DNA from 4 places in the Rahnella sp. 2050 genome. Region 1 is predicted to be linked to each of the others. Evidence: predicted binding sites of a transcription regulator. Region 1 holds the regulator's gene; each other region holds the start of a gene.
The links. Region 1 encodes CRP, which controls carbon source genes, mostly activating them, when cyclic AMP is high. Its sites were predicted from a motif close to ATGTGANNNNNNTCACAT; they were not measured.

Region 2: a site for CRP is predicted at 2,122-2,139, ahead of ABIC79_RS02555 (CidA/LrgA family protein). Genes of this name have one in related genera too.
Region 3: a site for CRP is predicted at 1,342-1,359, ahead of ABIC79_RS09775 (CdaR family transcriptional regulator). Genes of this name have one in related genera too.
Region 4: a site for CRP is predicted at 2,595-2,612, ahead of ABIC79_RS21755 (2-hydroxycarboxylate transporter family protein). Genes of this name have one in related genera too.

The regions. Positions count from the first base shown of each region.
Region 1 is NZ_JBEPKE010000004.1:367,537-372,118, forward strand. Features, by position in the region: gene ABIC79_RS17715 (YccS/YhfK family putative transporter) at 1-2,039, opposite strand, end outside; gene crp (cAMP-activated global transcriptional regulator CRP) at 2,101-2,733, opposite strand; gene ABIC79_RS17725 (OsmC family protein) at 3,096-3,503, shown strand; gene ABIC79_RS17730 (phosphoribulokinase) at 3,507-4,376, opposite strand; gene allS (HTH-type transcriptional activator AllS) at 4,512-4,582, opposite strand, start outside.
Region 2 is NZ_JBEPKE010000001.1:593,604-598,185, reverse strand. Features, by position in the region: gene flgL (flagellar hook-associated protein FlgL) at 1-681, shown strand, start outside; gene ABIC79_RS02560 (CidB/LrgB family autolysis modulator) at 986-1,681, opposite strand; gene ABIC79_RS02555 (CidA/LrgA family protein) at 1,674-2,078, opposite strand; gene ABIC79_RS02550 (amino acid ABC transporter ATP-binding protein) at 2,438-3,283, opposite strand; gene ABIC79_RS02545 (amino acid ABC transporter permease) at 3,299-4,213, opposite strand; gene ABIC79_RS02540 (GNAT family N-acetyltransferase) at 4,229-4,582, opposite strand, start outside.
Region 3 is NZ_JBEPKE010000002.1:550,671-555,252, forward strand. Features, by position in the region: gene degP (serine endoprotease DegP) at 1-1,223, shown strand, start outside; gene ABIC79_RS09775 (CdaR family transcriptional regulator) at 1,462-2,622, shown strand; gene ABIC79_RS09780 (MFS transporter) at 2,849-4,222, shown strand; gene ABIC79_RS09785 (enolase C-terminal domain-like protein) at 4,219-4,582, shown strand, end outside.
Region 4 is NZ_JBEPKE010000008.1:22,688-27,269, reverse strand. Features, by position in the region: gene mgrA (L-glyceraldehyde 3-phosphate reductase) at 1-365, shown strand, start outside; gene ABIC79_RS21760 (C40 family peptidase) at 413-871, opposite strand; gene ABIC79_RS21755 (2-hydroxycarboxylate transporter family protein) at 1,168-2,523, opposite strand; gene ABIC79_RS21750 (ATP-binding protein) at 2,843-4,495, shown strand; gene ABIC79_RS21745 (response regulator) at 4,488-4,582, shown strand, end outside.

The sequences.
Region 1 (4,582 bases):
CTCTGCTTCCACGCCAGTGACGAGATGGTATGCATCACGCTGAGATGTGAAATTACGCGCCGCAGATGGCGTTCCATTTCGGTCAGTGGCATATCCGGGTGAAGTTCCGGCGCATTAAACAGGTTGTTCTCGCTGCCCGGCCCGTCGTAGAGCAGTCGTTGCTGACAGCTTTGCAGCGCGATTTCGCAGGTCTGTAAATACTCTGTCGCCAGTTTTTCCGGCAGCATGTAATGCTCGCGGGCGAGGATCGTCATCGCGTTGATATGCTCAACCACAAACTGACTGTGCGTCACCCACAAACGCATATCCGCCAGATAATGTGAGTTAAAACCCGGCTCCTGCATCGCCTGATTTAGCGAAGTGAACAGCTTATTGTGCGCCTGATTGACCTGCATACGGGTGTACGCCAGTTTGGCGGTGTCGGGGCTTTCCTCGAGCAGCAGGCGGATAGCGTCCTGATAGATTTCCAGCGCCTGGTGTGCATTCTGGCGCAGCAAACCGCTTTGCCATTGCGGCCACAGCCAGATAGTGCCACCAAAGGCCAGCGCGCAGCCGATCAGGGTATCGACCAGTCGTGGTACCAGAAAATGCACGCCGTTCATCGCCAGCAATTGCAGGGTATACACTGCAGTCACCGTCATGCCGACCATCGCCAGTCCGTAGTTTTTGCGCAGAACGGTATAGGACAACAGGGTGATCAGCAACATGCACAGCAGCGTGGTGCCTTCCGGCAGTTCCAGTTTGAGCAAGCCTGAGGCAATCAGCAATCCGGCCAGCGTACCGAGTGCACGGTGCTGGATCCTCACCCGCGTGGCGTTATAACCGTTCTGGCTGACCAACATGATAGTCAGCAAGATCCAGTAGGGTTTGGGCAAATTGAAGAACAGACCCAGACTGCTGCCAATCGCCAGAATAATGCCCAAACGTGCGGCATTACGCAGTGCCACGGATTTGAAGGAAAGATAGCTTTTCAGCGCGGGCCAGAAGGGCAAACGCGGCTGGGTGTTCATCAGGTCACGTTTGTACAACGGCCGCTGTGTGCGTAACAGACGGGCAATGCGGCTGAAATGGTAATAACAAAACTGACCTACCGGATTGTCCGGGTTGCGCGCGGCGATTTTCTCCAGCGCGGTCAGCTCATTGGCCATCGTAAAGCGCCCGGATAAACGGTGATAAAGAATATCGTCGGCAATCACCCGAAGACGGGTGGAAATCACCTGTGCATTTCGGCGGATAACCGCTTCGGCATGGCTTTCCTCCACCAGTTTCTGCACTTCTTCCGGCTGATGCAGGCTCACTGTAATGTGCTCCTGCAAATCGAGCGCCACCTGAAAACGCTGAAACAGCCGCTTATGGTGATGATGATGTCCGTGCTGGGGCAACATGTGTAATTGCTGATAAAGCAGGGCAATCAGGTCGATAACCTGCTGCTGGCGGGCTAGCAGTGGGGGTAACGCGGTTTCGGGATCGGTATGTTGCGTCAGCAGGCTGTACTTGGCTTCGAAATAATCCGCGAGTTGCAGATAGAGCTGGCTGAGTGTTTCGCGCATCGGCTGTTCTTCCGAAATACGAAACCACGCCCAGTTAAACAATCCGTACCAGGCTGTGCCAGCGGCGAACAACACCGGGGCCTGCCACATCGGGCGCACGCCCACCATACTCAGCGTGAAGATAGTCGCCACCAGCGCACCGGGCAGCAGGCGCGCATGCAGCGGGCTGATTTCACCGGTGACGCCGAGCAGTAACGCCAGCGACAGCATGATCAGCGGCAGCGGTATATGCCAGCTTTCGAGCATCAGTTGCAGCAGAAGGCTGCTCACGGCAAAGAGTGAACCGCCGACGAGCAGGCGTTTGAAAAAGCGTTTATGCGGGGTATCCAGACCGGCGATGTTACAACAGGCCGGGCAGAGGGAAAACAGCAGGCCCATTTGCAAATTGCCAAACAGCCAGCAAATGCCAACAGGTAAGCACAACACCAGCGTCTGGCGCAGCGCGTAGTTCACTTCAGGATGGTAAAACAGTCTTCGCCATAGCGTCATGGGTAAAGCTTAGCCCATAAAAAAGGCGCGACAGTGTTTTGCCGCGCCAATTTTTGAGGGATTAACGTGTGCCGTAAACGACAATCGTTTTACCGTGTGCGGAGATCAGGCTTTGATCTTCCAGCATTTTGAGAATGCGTCCGACTGTTTCACGTGAACAACCGACGATTTGGCCAATTTCCTGGCGGGTAATCTTGATTTGCATCCCGTCCGGATGGGTCATTGCATCAGGCTGTTTAGCCAGATTGAGCAAGGTTTGAGCGATACGACCGGTAACGTCAAGGAAGGCAAGGTTGCCGACTTTCTCTGACGTCACTTGCAGACGGTTGGCCATCTGCGCGGAGAGACGCATCAGAATATCCGGGTTAACCTGAATCAGCTGGCGGAATTTTTTATATGAAATTTCAGCCACTTCACAGGCAGTTTTAGCACGTACCCAGGCACTGCGTTCCTGACCTTCTTCGAAGAGTCCCAGCTCACCGATGAAGTCACCTTGGTTAAGGTAGGACAGTATCATTTCCTTGCCTTCTTCATCTTTAATCAGGACAGCAACTGACCCTTTCACGATGTAGTAAAGCGTTTCGGCTTTTTCACCCTGGTGAATCAGCGTACTTTTAGAAGGATACTTATGTATATGACAGTGAGACAGGAACCATTCAAGAGTCGGGTCTGTTTGTGGCTTGCCGAGAACCATTTGCTATTATCCTCTGTTGTTATCGCTGCCCAAAATCACAGGGCTCAGAGTTCCCTGTACGGCACTTCAAATCCAAAGCGCCCTTTCAGCATATAACTCTCCAGAAATGCTGCAAGCGGATGTCGGAGTGCAACAGCCTGTTTATTGCTGTCATCACCGTGGGTTCTGTACTTAAACCGCAAAAACCGTCACCGCAATTTACTGGAAAGTATGTTTCGGCTTTGTTTGTAGCACAGGTTTGAGATGCTGTCTTCTGTTGTCTCGCTTCAGCATGATGGCGATCGGGTTACGTTGCCAGATTTTAGGTGAAAGGGTACTCTGAGAGCAGATTTCGACAAGTTTATTCACCGGGAGAATAGTTCATGCATGCACGTGTCAAATGGGTTGAAGGACTGACATTTTTAGGTGAGTCTGCATCGGGTCATCAGATTTCAATGGATGGAAACGCGGGTGATAAAGCCCCAAGCCCGATGGAAATGTTACTGATGTCCGCAGGGGGGTGTAGTGCAATCGACGTGGTGTCAATTTTGCAAAAAGGTCGTAATGACGTGCGTGATTGTGAAGTGAAGCTGACCTCACAACGCCGCGAAGAAGCGCCGCGTCTGTTCACTCACATCAATCTGCATTTTATCGTCACCGGTAAGGATCTGACCGATAAGATTGTTGAACGTGCGGTCAGCCTGTCTGCCGAAAAATACTGTTCTGTGTCTCTGATGCTGGGTAAAGCGGCCACAATCACCCACAGCTTTGAAGTGATTGCAGCCGAATAAAGTTTACTCGATCTTCTTGCCTTCCATCAGGCGCTGCACCAGCGGCGCCATGATCAGCTCCATCGCCAGCCCCATTTTGCCGCCCGGCACCACCAGTGTTTTGATGTGCGAGATAAACGACCCTTGCAGCATGGCCAGCAGATACGGGAAATCGATGTCATCCAGTCCCTGAAAATGAATCACCACAAAGCTTTCATCCAGTGACGGAATGGCTTTGGCGGCAAACGGGTTCGAGGTGTCGATGGTGGGTACCCGCTGGAAATTGATGTGTGTGCGGGAAAACTGCGGCGTAATGTAATTGATATAGTCATCCATCGAACGCACGACGGAATCCATCACCGCTTCACGGGAATGCCCGCGCTCGCCGGTATCGCGCACCAGTTTCTGGATCCATTCGAGGTTGACGATAGGCACTACGCCGACCAGCAGGTCGACCTGCGCGGCAACGTCAATTTTGTCCGCCACCACACCACCGTGTAACCCTTCGTAAAACAAAATATCCGTCGGTTCCGGCAACGCCTGCCACGGCGTAAAGGTACCCGGCACCTGATTGTAGGGAACGGCTTCGTCATAAGTATGCAGATACTTACGTGAACGGCCAGTGCCGGTTTTACCGTATTCGATAAAGCTTTTTTCCAGCAAACCAAAGTCATTGGCTTCCGGCCCGAAGTAGCTGATATGACGTCCCAGATCGCGCGCCTTGCGTATTGCCGCATCCATTTCAGGACGGGTGAAATGATGAAAACTGTCGCCTTCCAGTTCCGCCGCACGCAAACCAAGCTGCTGAAATATTTTACGAAATGCCACGCTGGTGGTCGTGGTGCCTGCACCGCTCGAACCGGTCACGGCAATAACAGGATGTTTGGCTGACATAATGCGCTGTTCTCCATAAAGGTGATGCAGGCAGGCGAGACGCGGTCTTTTCTGTGGTCGAAGATCTGGCGTCAAGGCTGCGCATAATTAAGCCTATTGTTACCATATTTATTCGCGAAGCCAAAGAGGGCATCACTATTCTAAACCCGCCAGCAACGGTTGGATCAGCGGGTCTTTCTGGTGGAACAGAGAAACAATGTCATGCA
Region 2 (4,582 bases), on a different contig from region 1:
GTTCAGGCCGGTGACGGTTCTTTAAGCGATGACGACCGTTCTTCTCTGGCGACTAAACTGGACAGCCTGAAATCGCAACTGGTGAACCTGGCGAACAGCACCGACGGTAACGGCCGCTTCATCTTCGCCGGTTACAAAAGTGATACTCCGCCTTATACGCAGGACGCCACAACGGGTGCGGTAACCTATTCCGGGGGCACGACGTCTATTACTCAGCAGGTTGATACCAGTCGTACCATGACCATCAACCATACCGGTAACCAGATTTTTAATGCCTTAACCGGTGATGCGAAAGCCGAACCGGACGGTTCTCCGAGCGAATCAGATTTATTCAAAACCATCGACGGTGCGCTGACTGCGCTGAGAACGCCATCGGCGGATAACACCACGGATACGCAATACACCGATGCCATCGATAAAGCCAACCGTGGCCTGAGTAACTCACTCAACAACGTGCTTTCCGTGCGTTCAGAGTTGGGTACGCAGATGTCCGAACTGGATAATCTCGATACACTGGGCGACAACCGTGATGTATCGAACTCGACCAAACTCAGTAATCTGGTCGATACCGAATGGACCTCAGCAATTTCGACCTACACCTTGCAGCAGGTTGCGCTTCAGGCATCCTATAAGACCTACAGCGCCATGCAGGGTATGTCACTGTTCCAGATGAATTCGTAATACTCTCCGGCGCGTAAGTTTACGCGCCAGGCTCCATCTCTTCGTTATCGCTGCCTGTCTGCTTTTACGGCAGACCGGCAGATTCTTTTCTGACTGTACTTAAACCGGGTACTTTCAGCTTTGTATGTCACTTTTTCTAAGGTTTAAGTGACATACACTTTTTCCTCGTCCTGCTTCAAATTGTCTCTGCGTTGGCTGCCTTCGTTCACCCCAGTCACTTACTTATTGTAAGCTCCCGGGGATTCGCTCAGTTGCCGCCTTGATACAATCCGAACCCGTTAGAGGAATCTGTGCTCGTTATAGGTTAATGACCGAAGAGGGCGAGAAGGACGGGGAACAGGAACGGGGCGAGCAGGGAGGTGATGATGCCGCAAATCACCAGCGCCAGTGAACTGAATGCGCCTTCCTGATAATCCATTTCTGCACAGCGGGCGGTACCCAGTGCGTGTGATGCGGTACCCATCGCCAGCCCGCGTGAGGCTTTGGTGGTGATCTTCAGAACATTCAAAATCGTATGACCAAAGACCGCGCCGAGGATGCCGACGAAAATCACGCACACGGCGCTGATGGCCGGAATACCATTGATCGACTGCGCGGTGGCCATGGCAATCGGCGTGGTGACGGATTTCGGTAATACCGATGCGGCAATTTGCGGCGTTGCTCCCATCCATAATGCAATCGCGGTGCCGCTCACCATCGCCACCACGCTGCCGATAAAACAGATACTGATGATGGATTTCCAGCGGGCGCGGATCTGATGCAGTTGCTCGTACAAGGGAAACGCCAGCGCCACGACGGCGGGTTGCAGCAGATCATTGAGGATCTTGCTGCCCGCGAAATAGCGCGCGTAAGGGATATGGGTGACCAGCAACAGCGGAATGATCACCACCATCGACATCAGCAGCGGGTTGAGCAGCGGCATTTTGAGTTTAATAGCGAGCTTACGGGTGGCGAAAAACACCACCAGCGTCAGCGGCAGCGACCACAATATATCAATCATTTTTATCCTCCGCTTTATCCGTCACCGCACCGCGTTCGCCATGGATATAGTGGGAACAGTAGGCGACAACCAGCAATACAATCAGGGTACTGACCAGACACGACACCACCAGCGGCCCGAACTGCGTGCGCAGTTGCTCGTAATAATTCATGACCCCGACGCCGATAGGGACGAACAGTAACGCCATATAGCGAATCAGAACATTACAGCCCGGTTTGACCCATTTGAACGGCAGAATTTGGGTTGAAAGCAAACCAAACAGGATCAGCATGCCGATGATGCTGCCGGGAATGGTGAGCGGTAAAAGAGATGAAATCGCATTCCCGGCGAATAAACAGAGATAAATCAGAATAAACGCCCGAACATATTGGAATACCAGAGAGATTGCGGTGCTCATGGTGTATCACCCAGTTGAATAATGTATTCATCATACAATTAAGATGTGATCTGCGCCACAAAACGGAGTATGAAATTTAGGAATGAAGTGTATTCCAAAATGGCGTTTGGTAAACGGGGAAAATACGGATTGTGGGTGGCGGGCGATTCAGAAAGCTTGCTGAATGAGAGGTTCCAGCCTGTCGCGGTGATACCTGAAACATAGCCAGCGAGCGGATCGCTGGTTGAAAAAGCGAAGGGAGATCCGGGAGGGAAAAGCACTTCTCCCTCCCGGGCGGTTTCGGCGCAGCGCGTCAAATGAGCACTGCGGGTAAGAAACCGAAATATTCCCGGTCTTAAGAAATACTAAATTTGCCAGTCTTAAAGCACCTTCTCCAGAAAAGCCTGGGTTCTGGCATGAACCGGCCGTTCCAGCACCTGTGCGGCAGCGCCGCTTTCAACCACGCGACCATCCACCATAAACACCACCTGATCCGCCACCTGGCGCGCGAAGCCGATTTCATGGGTGACGACCACCAGCGTGACGCCCGACTGCGCCAGCTTCTTAATCACATCCAGCACTTCGCCAACCAGTTCGGGATCGAGGGCGGACGTCGGTTCATCAAACAGCATGACTTTAGGATTCAGCGCCAGCGCACGGGCGATGGCGATGCGCTGCTGCTGTCCGCCGGACAAATGACGCGGCCATGCGTGCGCTTTTTCGCGCAGACCGACCGTGTCGAGCAGTTCACAGGCACGGGCGATGGCGTTTTTGCGGCTCAGCAGACCGTGAACCACCGGCGCTTCGATGATGTTATCCAGCACCGTCATGTGCGGGAATAAATTGAAATTCTGAAAAACGTAACCGACATGTGTGCGCTGTTTGAGGATGGCGCGCTCTTTCAGTTCATACAGCGTATCGCCTTTGCGGCGGTAGCCGATGTAATCGCCGTCAATCTGAATAAAACCTTCGTCGACGCGCTCAAGATGGTTAATCGTGCGCAGCAGGGTCGATTTCCCCGAGCCGGACGGGCCGAGGATCACGGTCACGGTGCCCGGTTCGATGCGCAGACTCACGTTATCCAGCGCTTTGTGCGCGCCGTAGTATTTGCTCAAATTATTGATTTCGATGCGCCCGACGGTAGCAGCCTGAGGTTTGCGTGGAAACAGCTGCTCAACAGGCGCTTCCTGCGGGCGGTTAACGAATAAATCAAAGGCTTCTGACATAGTGCTTTCCCTTTATTAAGAACGGGCGACGCGCCACTGACGCAGGCGCTGCAAGGGTGTCGGCGCGACCTGACGCACGGTGCCGCGGGAGAAATAGCGTTCGACGTAATACTGCAAAACCGACAGCACGGTGGTGATCAGCAGATACCAGATGGTGGCGACCATCAGCAGCGGGATCACCTGCTGTGTGCGGTTGTAAATCACCTGCACGGTGTAAAACAGTTCCGGCATCGACAGGACGTAAACAATCGATGTGCCTTTCGCCAGGCTGATCACTTCGTTAAAACCGGTCGGCAGAATTGAACGTAACGCCTGCGGCAAAATGATGCGGAAGGTCCGGCGGTAGGCCGGTAATCCCAGCGCGGCCGCAGCTTCATGCTGGCCGTGTTCTACCCCTAAAATCCCGCCGCGAATGATCTCGGCGGTATAGGCCGACTGCACCAGCGACAGACCGAGCACGGCGACGGAAAACTGATCCAGCAAATCCACCGTCGGGGTGCTGAAAAAGGAAATCGTGGTGAACGGAATGCCGAGCGAAAGGTTGTCGTAGAGATAGGAAAAGTTGTAGAGAATGATCAGCACCAGCAACAACGGCAGGGAACGGAACAGCCAGATATACCCCCAGGCCAGTGCGTTCAGTAAATAGGATTTCGACAGGCGGGCGAGGGCCAGTGCCGTGCCGAAAATCACCCCAAAAAGGGTGCCCAGCAGCGTGAGCAACAGGGTTTTGCCAAGCCCGGACAGGATCACCGGATCAAAAAACCACTGACGAAATACGCCCCATTCCCAGCGGGAATTCGTGGCAATCGACTGGATGATGCCCAGCAGAATAAACGCCGAAAAAACCGCACCGGCAAGACGCCACGGATAGCGCGCGGGCACCACTTTCAGCGGCGGATGATTCACAGATGAAGGGGCATTTTCGCTCATCATTTTCTCTTTCTGTTACGTTGCAGATGACGTGACCGGCACGTCCGCCTTCAGCGTTTTGGTAAACGGCAGGCGCCCGTCATACGGTGGCCGGGAATAGACCTCCGGATCGAGGCGGGTGTCGAATTGCGGCTGATAACCGCGGGACAAATACAATCCGACCGCTTCGGGCTGGCGGAATCCGGTGGTGAGAAATACCCGCCGGTAACCGTACGCGGCTGCGCGACGTTCCAGTTCATGCAGGATTTTTTGTGCCAGTCCCTGACGGCGCAGCGCGCGGTGAGTCCAGATGCGTTTGAGTTCGGCAGTCTGCTCGTCGTAGCGTTTGTACGCGCCCATTGCAATGGGCGCGCCGTTTCTCAGCAGAAC
Region 3 (4,582 bases), on a different contig from region 1:
TCTTTGGTCAGAATTCGCCGCTGTGCCAGGACGGTTCGCCGTTCCAGGGTTCTCCGGTGTGTCAGGGCGGCGGTCAGGGGCCTGACGGTCAGCCTGCGCCTGAACAGAAAGAAGATTTCCGCGCGCTGGGTTCCGGCGTCATCATTGATGCCGACAAAGGTTATGTGGTTACCAACAACCACGTTGTTGATAACGCAACCAAAATCAGCGTACAGCTGAACGATGGCCGTAAGTTCGACGCCAAAGTCATCGGCAAGGACCCGCGTTCTGATATCGCGGTGATTCAGTTACAGAATGCGAAAAACCTGACGGCCATTAAGATGGCGGATTCCGAACAACTGCGTGTGGGCGATTACACCGTGGCTATCGGTAACCCGTATGGTCTGGGCGAAACCGTGACTTCCGGTATCGTTTCTGCACTGGGTCGTTCCGGCCTGAATATTGAGAACTACGAAAACTTCATCCAGACGGATGCCGCGATCAACCGCGGTAACTCCGGTGGTGCGCTGGTGAACCTGAATGGTGAACTGATTGGCCTTAACACGGCGATCCTGGCACCGGACGGCGGCAACATCGGTATCGGTTTTGCGATCCCAAGTAACATGGTGAAAAACCTGTCCAAACAAATGATCGAATTCGGTCAGGTGAAACGCGGCGAGCTGGGCATCATGGGGACCGAGCTGAACTCCGAACTGGCGAAAGCCATGAAAGTTGACGCACAGCGCGGTGCATTCATCAGTCAGGTCATGCCGAAATCTGCCGCAGAGAAAGCGGGCATTAAAGCCGGTGACGTGATCCTGAGCATGAACGGTAAACCGATCAGCAGCTTCGCCTCGTTCCGTGCTGATATCGGCACCCTGCCAATCGGCACCAAAGTGACGCTCGGCCTGCTGCGTGAAGGCAAACCGATGAACGTTGACGTGACCATTGAGCAAAGCACTCAGACATCGAAAATCGAATCCGGCAACATTTATACCGGCATCGAAGGGGCTGAACTGAGTAACGGTGCGGCAGGTGATCAGAAAGGTGTGAAAGTCGATGAAGTGAAGCCGGGTTCAACGGCCGCGCGCATCGGCCTGAAAAAAGGCGACGTCATTTTGGGTGTGAACCAGCAGAAAGTGACCAATCTGGGCGAGCTGCGTAAAATTCTCGACACCAAACCAAACGTTCTGGCGCTGGATATTCAGCGTGGTGATACCTCAATTTACCTGCTGGCGCAGTAATTTCCGCCTGCTATACCTCACACAAAGCACGCTCCGGCGTGCTTTTTTTTTGCCTGTCTTTCAGGGACTCTCATCAATCATGTGGATTTTGCCGGGCCGGTTGGGCATTTGCTTAAAAATGTGATATTCCCCGCAACTTCAATAGGTGCTTTCGCTCTTTGGGCATTTGCATAATGTATGGGCATCGCGGCCTGAGTATGCTGTTTTAACAACGATAAAACAGCAAGGCAGGGGTTCCATGTCGGCATATCATCTCGATGCAAAGCTGGCGCAACAAATTGTTGCCCGCACAATGCAAATTATTGATAGTAATGTGAATGTCATGGATGGTCGCGGACGGATTATCGGCAGCGGCGATGATCAGCGTCTTGGTGAATTGCACGAAGGCGCACTGCTGGCGATTTCGCAGGAGCGCATTGTCGACATCGACGAGGGCGTTGCACGGCATTTGCACGGTGTACGTCCGGGCATCAACCTGCCGTTGCGTATTGACGGTCAGATCGTGGGCGTTATCGGCCTGACGGGCAATCCGTCCCAGTTGCGTCAGTATGGCGAGCTGGTGTGTATGACCGCCGAAATGATGCTCGAACAGGCGCGTCTGCTGCACATGCTGGCGCAGGACAGCCGTCTGCGGGAAGAACTGGTGCTTAACCTGATTCGTGTGGATGAACTCTCTCCGGCGCTGATGGAGTGGGCGCAGCGTCTGGGCATCGACCTCAACCGGCCACGTGTCGCGGCGGTGGTGGAAGTCGACAGCGGACAGCTCGGTGTGGACTCTGCCATGGCAGAACTGCAACAACTGCAAACTTTACTGACCACGCCGGAGCGTGACAACCTGATCGCTATCGTTTCCCTCACCGAAATGGTGGTGCTGAAACCGGCCCTGAACAGCTACGATCGCTGGGATCCAGAGGGCCACCGCCAGCGCATTGATCATCTGCTGTCGCGCATGACCGAAACTGGTCGTCTGCGCGTGCGCATTTCCCTTGGCAACTTTTTTACCGGCCCTGGCAGCATCGCCCGTTCTTATCGCACCGCACGTACCACCATGAGTGTGGGCAAACAGCGGATGCCGGAACAGCGGTGTTACTTCTATCAGGATCTGATCTTACCCGTGCTGCTCGACAGCCTGCGTGGCGGCTGGCAGGCCGATGAACTGGTGCGTCCGCTGGCGCGTCTGAAAGCGACGGATGGCAACGGATTACTGCGCCGCACACTGACGTCGTGGTTCCACCATAATGTTCAGCCGACCGCTACGTCTAAGGCACTGTATATTCATCGTAATACGCTGGAATATCGCCTCAACCGTATCTCGGAATTAACCGGCCTGGATCTGGGGAACTTCGACGATCGTTTATTGCTGTACGTGGCCCTGCAATTAGATAACAACCATCTGTGACCGCCATCACAGCCGTTTCATTTTTTGTGAAACAACTCGCACGTCGCTGGGCATTTGCCTCAGGATAAATGCAAAGGGCTATTTATGCTTGGTTGATTGCCCAATGAGTAAAGGGAATGTTGTTCATATACTGGCTGCGTTCCTTCCTCTCTGAACCCTACAGTTCTGTGAATGGAATGACTTTTATCTCTGTTTAGAGGCGTTGTCATTAATTCCGGAGAACACCATGGAAACTACCGTTTCAGCAGCCAGTGCCGTCAAAAAAAGAACTAACGCGCGCTACTGGATAGTGGTGATGTTATTTATTGTCACCTCATTTAATTACGGCGATCGTGCCACGTTATCCATTGCCGGTTCGGCGATGGCCAAAGATATCGGGCTGGATTCCGTCGGGATGGGTTATATCTTCTCGGCATTTTCCTGGGCATATGTCATCGGGCAAATACCCGGTGGCTGGCTGCTCGATAAATTCGGTTCGAAAAAAGTTTATTTCTACAGCATTTTCATCTGGTCGTTATTCACCCTGCTGCAAGGCTTTGTCGATGTCTTCAGCGGCTTCGGCATTGTGGTATCGCTGTTTGCTTTACGTTTTCTGGTTGGCCTGGCCGAAGCGCCGTCCTTCCCCGGCAACAGCCGTATCGTCGCAGCCTGGTTCCCGGCTCAGGAACGTGGCACCGCAGTCTCTATTTTTAACTCAGCGCAGTACTTCGCCACGGTTATTTTCGCCCCGATCATGGGCTGGCTGACGCACGAAGTGGGCTGGTCACACGTCTTCTTCTTCATGGGCGGTCTGGGGATCGTGCTGAGTTTCATCTGGCTGAAAGTGATCCACGATCCGAAAGATCATCCGGGCGTAAATCAGGCCGAACTTGATTACATGGAAGCCGGTGGTGCGCTGATCAATATGGATCAGAAAATCACCAAAAAAGCCGTCGTAAAAGGCGAAAAAACCTTCCAGATGAAACAGTTACTGAAATCCCGCATGATGATTGGCATTTACATCGGCCAGTACTGCATCAACGCGCTGACCTATTTCTTCATCACCTGGTTCCCGGTGTATCTGGTTCAGGCGCGCGGTATGTCGATACTTAAAGCGGGCATGGTGGCCTCAGTACCGGCGATTTGCGGATTCCTCGGCGGCGTACTGGGTGGAATTATCTCCGACTGGCTGATGCGCAGAACCAGCAACCTGACACTGTCGCGCAAGGCTCCGATTGTGATCGGTATGCTGTTGTCGATGTCGATGATTTTCTGCAACTACGTTGATACCGAATGGATGGTGGTTGGCATTATGGCATTCGCCTTCTTCGGTAAAGGTCTGGGTGCGCTGGGCTGGGCGGTAATGGCCGATACCGCACCGAAAGAAATCAGCGGGCTGAGCGGCGGATTGTTCAACATGTTCGGTAACGTCTCCGGCATCATCACGCCGATCGCTATCGGCTACATTATCGGGACCACCGGTTCCTTCAACGGCGCGCTGATTTATGTCGGCATCCACGCACTGCTCGCCGTCGTCAGTTACGTGTTTATTGTCGGAAAAATCGAACGTATTCAGCTTCGCCCGTACCACGGTACAGGCACAGTAAAAGGGGAAAGATGATGAGTACGCAATCCTCACCGGTTATCACGGATATGCAGGTCATTCCTGTGGCAGGGCATGACAGCATGCTGATGAATATTGGTGGCGCGCACGGTGCTTACTTCACCCGCAATATCGTTATCCTCAAGGACAGTGCCGGGAACACCGGTGTCGGCGAAGCGCCGGGCGGGGAGGTGATTTACAACACGCTGGTGGAGGCCATTGCTCAGGTGAAAGGCCAGGAAGTGGCGCGCATGAACCGGCTGGTGCATCAGATCCACGTCGGCAATCAGTCATCGGATTTTGACTCTTTCGGTAAAGGTGCGTGGACGTTCGAACTGCGCGTTAACGCCGTCGCCGCACTGGAAGCCGCGCTGCTGG
Region 4 (4,582 bases), on a different contig from region 1:
CGCAGGGGTTGCTGACCGGCAAGTATCTCAACGGCATCCCTGACGGCTCGCGCATGCAGGTGGAAGGGAATAAGGTGCGCGGGCTGAACGCCAAGATGCTGACAGAAGATAACCTGAACAGCCTGCGGTTGCTCAATGAGATGGCGCAGCAGCGCGGACAGACCATGGCGCAGATGGCGCTGAGCTGGCTGCTGAAAGACGATCGCGTGACGTCGGTGCTGATTGGTGCCAGCCGCCCTGAGCAACTGGATGAAAACGTGAAAGCGCTGGATAATCTGCGCTTCACCGCTGAAGAACTGACAGCGATTGATAAGCATGTGGCGGATGGTCAGTTGAATCTTTGGCAGGCTTCGTCAGATAAATAACCATCCAAAACAAACGGGCGGATCTCCTGAAAGGATCCGCCTTTTTTTTAGCTCATCAGTTCTAAACGACGTGCGGTTTCGTAATGATCAACCCAATACTGATTATCCAGTGATGAAATAGTGACGCCTTCAATTTTCGAGGCATGAATGAACTGATGATCCCCGACATACACGCCGACATGACGATCGCCCGGCGACGTTTTGAAAAACACTAAATCTCCCGGTTTCAGATTATTTTTACTCACTTTTCTGCCGTTCCTGATTTGCTGAAAGGTGGTTCTTGGCAGGCGTGTTTGCAGGGAATCATTAAACAGATGCTGCATCAGCGACGAGCAGTCCACGCCTTTGTGGGTGGTGCCCCCCCAGCGGTAATGCGTCCCCTTCCAGCGCGGATATTCCGCCAGCAGGGCGCTTTTAATATTGTCTGAGTTGCCCGTATTGACCGCAGTCACGGTGGACCCTTTTCCATTAAAAAGTTCGCTATGGAAAAATTTGTAGGTGTCCATAGACTCAAATTCTTTAGGCATATCAAAAGCAAAGGAGTGGATGCTAAACAAACCGATAACGAGAAGCAGTAAGGCAGAAACAAGCGATTTAATACGGAACATGCGTGGATTCTTTCGTCAAAAAATAGTGCTCTTCCTTACGTGGGAACCTGCTCACGGGGCGGGTGACTCGTCTCTGAGTGCGCAAATAATAACCGCAGGACAATAAATAAGCAGGTTGAATTGAGTCCAAAATTGGACTGGGGATTTTTTCTCAGGAAAACCCACCCCTTAGGCTGAAGGGGTGGGTGAAGGTGTTATGAGAAGAACTTCGCCAGAACAAACAGGCCGACAGAAACGTTGATAGCTCCCCCGATACGGGTAGCGATTTGCGCGAAAGGCATCAGCGTCATGCGGTTGCCGGAGGTCAGAATCGCCACGTCGCCCGTGCCGCCCTGCCCGCTCTGGCAGCAGGAAACAATCGCCACATCGATAGGGTGCATGCCAATTTTCTTACCCACATAAAAACCGGTGCCGACCAGCGCCAGCACTGTGGTCACAATCACCAGCAGGTTCTGAAGGGTGAAAGCGTTGATCAGTTCCTGCCAGGGCGTGATCGCGACACCCACCGCGAACAACACCGGATAAGTTACCGCCGTACGAAAGAATTTATACACCGTCATCGAGCCGTGCTGAATAGTCGGCGAAACACCGTTCGCCAGTTTCACCAGCACCGCCGCAAACAGCATGCAGACCGGCGCTGGCAGGCCGATCCATTTCTGGCCGAGCATCCCGACCATGTACAGCAGGATGGCCAGCAGCGCACCACAGGCCAGCGCGTTGACGCCCGGATTGCCCTCAAATTCATCGGTGCCACTGCCCATCTGGCCTTTTTTCGACGGCATCAGTTGGCCTTCGCCGGTAAGATGCGGATAACGTTTACCAAGCTGGTTCAGCACGCCCGCCAGCACAATGGCCGTCAGGCCACCGAGCATAACAATCGGCAGAATGCGCCCAAGCGCCACGCCCTGCTCCATATGCAGGATGGTCGCGTAACCCATCGACAGCGGGATCGCACCTTCCCCGACACCGCCAGCCATGATCGGCAGGATCAGGAAGAAGAAGGTTTGCATTGGCGGTAAACCTAAAACAGTGCCCATCGCCATACCGGCAATCATGCCGACCACTTCGCCGCACAGCATCGGTACGAAAATACGCATAAAGCCCTGGATCAGCACCTGACGGTTCATGCTCATGATGCTGCCGACAATAATGCAGCAGATATAAAGGTAGAGAATATTGGTGGATTTATAGAATTTGACCGTGGAATCAACAACAACATCCGGCAGCAGGCCGTAATGCACCATCGCCGAAGGAATAAAAGTGGCACAAATCGCCGCGGCCCCCAGTTTACCCACCACAGGTAAGCGTTTACCCAACTCGCCACAGGCAAAACCGAAGAAGGCCAGCGTGGCGACCATCACCACGATGTCACTCGGCAACTTGCCATTCAGGCAATCGAGCAGGATCAGCACGCCCGCCAGCAGGAAAAAGGGCAGCGGGATAATGCCTATCTTGTAGTGATCAAGAATGTGCCACCATTTTTGTCTGGCCGAGAGGCCGGAGGTTTTCGTTTCTTTGACAGCGATGTAGGAATCGTCGGTTGTGCTCATGACATTGCCTCTTTCTTCTGAAGACTTTTCTTATTGATGGTCTGAGCATATGAAAACAGGCGGTCAGCCGGGTGTGAGGTTGTTCAAATTAAAACCGCAGGGATAAAGGTTGTTATGGTGTTTATGGTGTTAATGCACCCTGATTTATAAGGATTATAAGATTAGTAGTAAATCCCGCTATTAACCCTGTTATTACTGTGTGAAATAATCATTATTTTAATCTTCTGTTCACAACTCCGCTTCTCTGCGATTACGACTCACATTTCGCCGTGATAGGCTTATTGAATGTATATCTCAGGTTCGCCGTGCAGCAGGTCGTATGAAATTCAGGTTACCTTTTCAGGTAAAACTCTTTTTATCTCTGGTGGTATTTTCCTGCGTGTTGCTGGCACTGCTGGGGGCTATTTTATTTCATATTATTGACCGTCAGTTACATCATGATCTGGGCCAGCGTGCACGGGTTCAGGCCAGCGAGATCGCTCTGATGCCGGGGCTGGCGCAGAAGGTACAGGCCCGCGATATCCCCGGCATCGCGAAACTAATCCAGCCATTACGCGATAAAAGTGACGCCAGTTATATCGTTATCGGCGATACCCGCGAGCTGCATCTTTATCATTCCGAATCTCCGGAGCGCATAGACCTGCCGATGATTGGCGGTGATAACGCCGGTGTGCTGGCCGGTAAAACCATTATTTCCGTACGTCAGGGCGGCATCGGCGTTTCATTGCGCAGCAAAGCCCCGATTCTGGATGCCAGTAATCAGGTGATCGGCATTGTCTCGGTCGGTTATCTCACCTCTTACATCGATAATATTAATGGCCGCCGTCTGGCGCAGGCCGGTTTATACGGTTTACTGCTTTTATTACTGCTGTTTATTTTTTCATGGATGTTCACCCGCAACGTTAAAAAACAGATGTTCTGGCTGGAACCCAAAGATATTGCCCTGCTGGTCCGCCAGCAAAAAGCGTTGCTGGAAGCCATGTATGAGGGCGTATTTGCGATCAACGCCGAAAGGCAACTGATTTCAATTAACCGGGCCGCACGCGAGTTACTGGATATCCGCCAGCCCGAAAACGAGCTACTGGGTAAACCGCTGGCGGAGGTGCTTCAGACGCCGCCCACGTTCTTTACGCAACGTGGTGTCAGTGAAAACAACAGTCAGCATGATCAGATTACGGTACTCAATCAGAGACAGGTGATCGTCAACCGCGTACCCATCGAACTTGAACCCGGTGCAGAAAGTGGCTGGGTATTCAGTTTCCGCGATAAAAATGACATTAATACGCTGAGCAGCCAGCTGAGTCAGGTGAAGCGCTACGCCGATAACCTTCGCATTATGCGCCATGAACAACTGAACTGGACTGCGACGCTGGCGGGCTTGCTGCAAATGCAGCGTTACGACGATGCAATGCGCTATATTCAGGCGCAGTCGGAAGGCGCGCAGGCCGTGCTGGATTTCGTCTCAGCACGCTTTACCTCGCCAGCACTTTGTGGCCTGCTGCTGGGGAAATACGTCAGTGCACGCGAAAAAGGCGTCGAGCTGAGTTTCGATCCCGCCTGTCAGCTCACCCGCATACCGGCAGCCATCAGTGAAACCGAACTGATGTCAGTGATTGGTAATTTGCTGGATAACGCCGTGGACGCCACACTGAAAGCACTGACGCCCCCGGCACCGGTCGAATTGTATATTTCCGACCGGAACCGGGAACTGCTGATTGAAGTCGCCGATCAGGGCAGCGGCGTGGAAGATGCACTCAAGCCGCACCTGTTTGAACAAGGCGTCACCAGCAAGCCCTCCAGCGGGCAGGACGCCACGGGTGCAGAACACGGTATCGGCCTGTATCTGGTGGCCGGTTATGTCCGTCAGGCGGGTGGCAGCATCGAAATCTCAGACAACACGCCGCAAGGTACAATATTTTCAGTCTTTATCCCGTATCCGGCAGAAGCGTTAACAGGACAGAACCATGAATAACAGCAGCGCACTCGATGTCGTGATTGTGGAAGATGAGCCACATCTGGCTGGTCTGCATCGTGATTTTATCGAGCAAAATTTCAACCT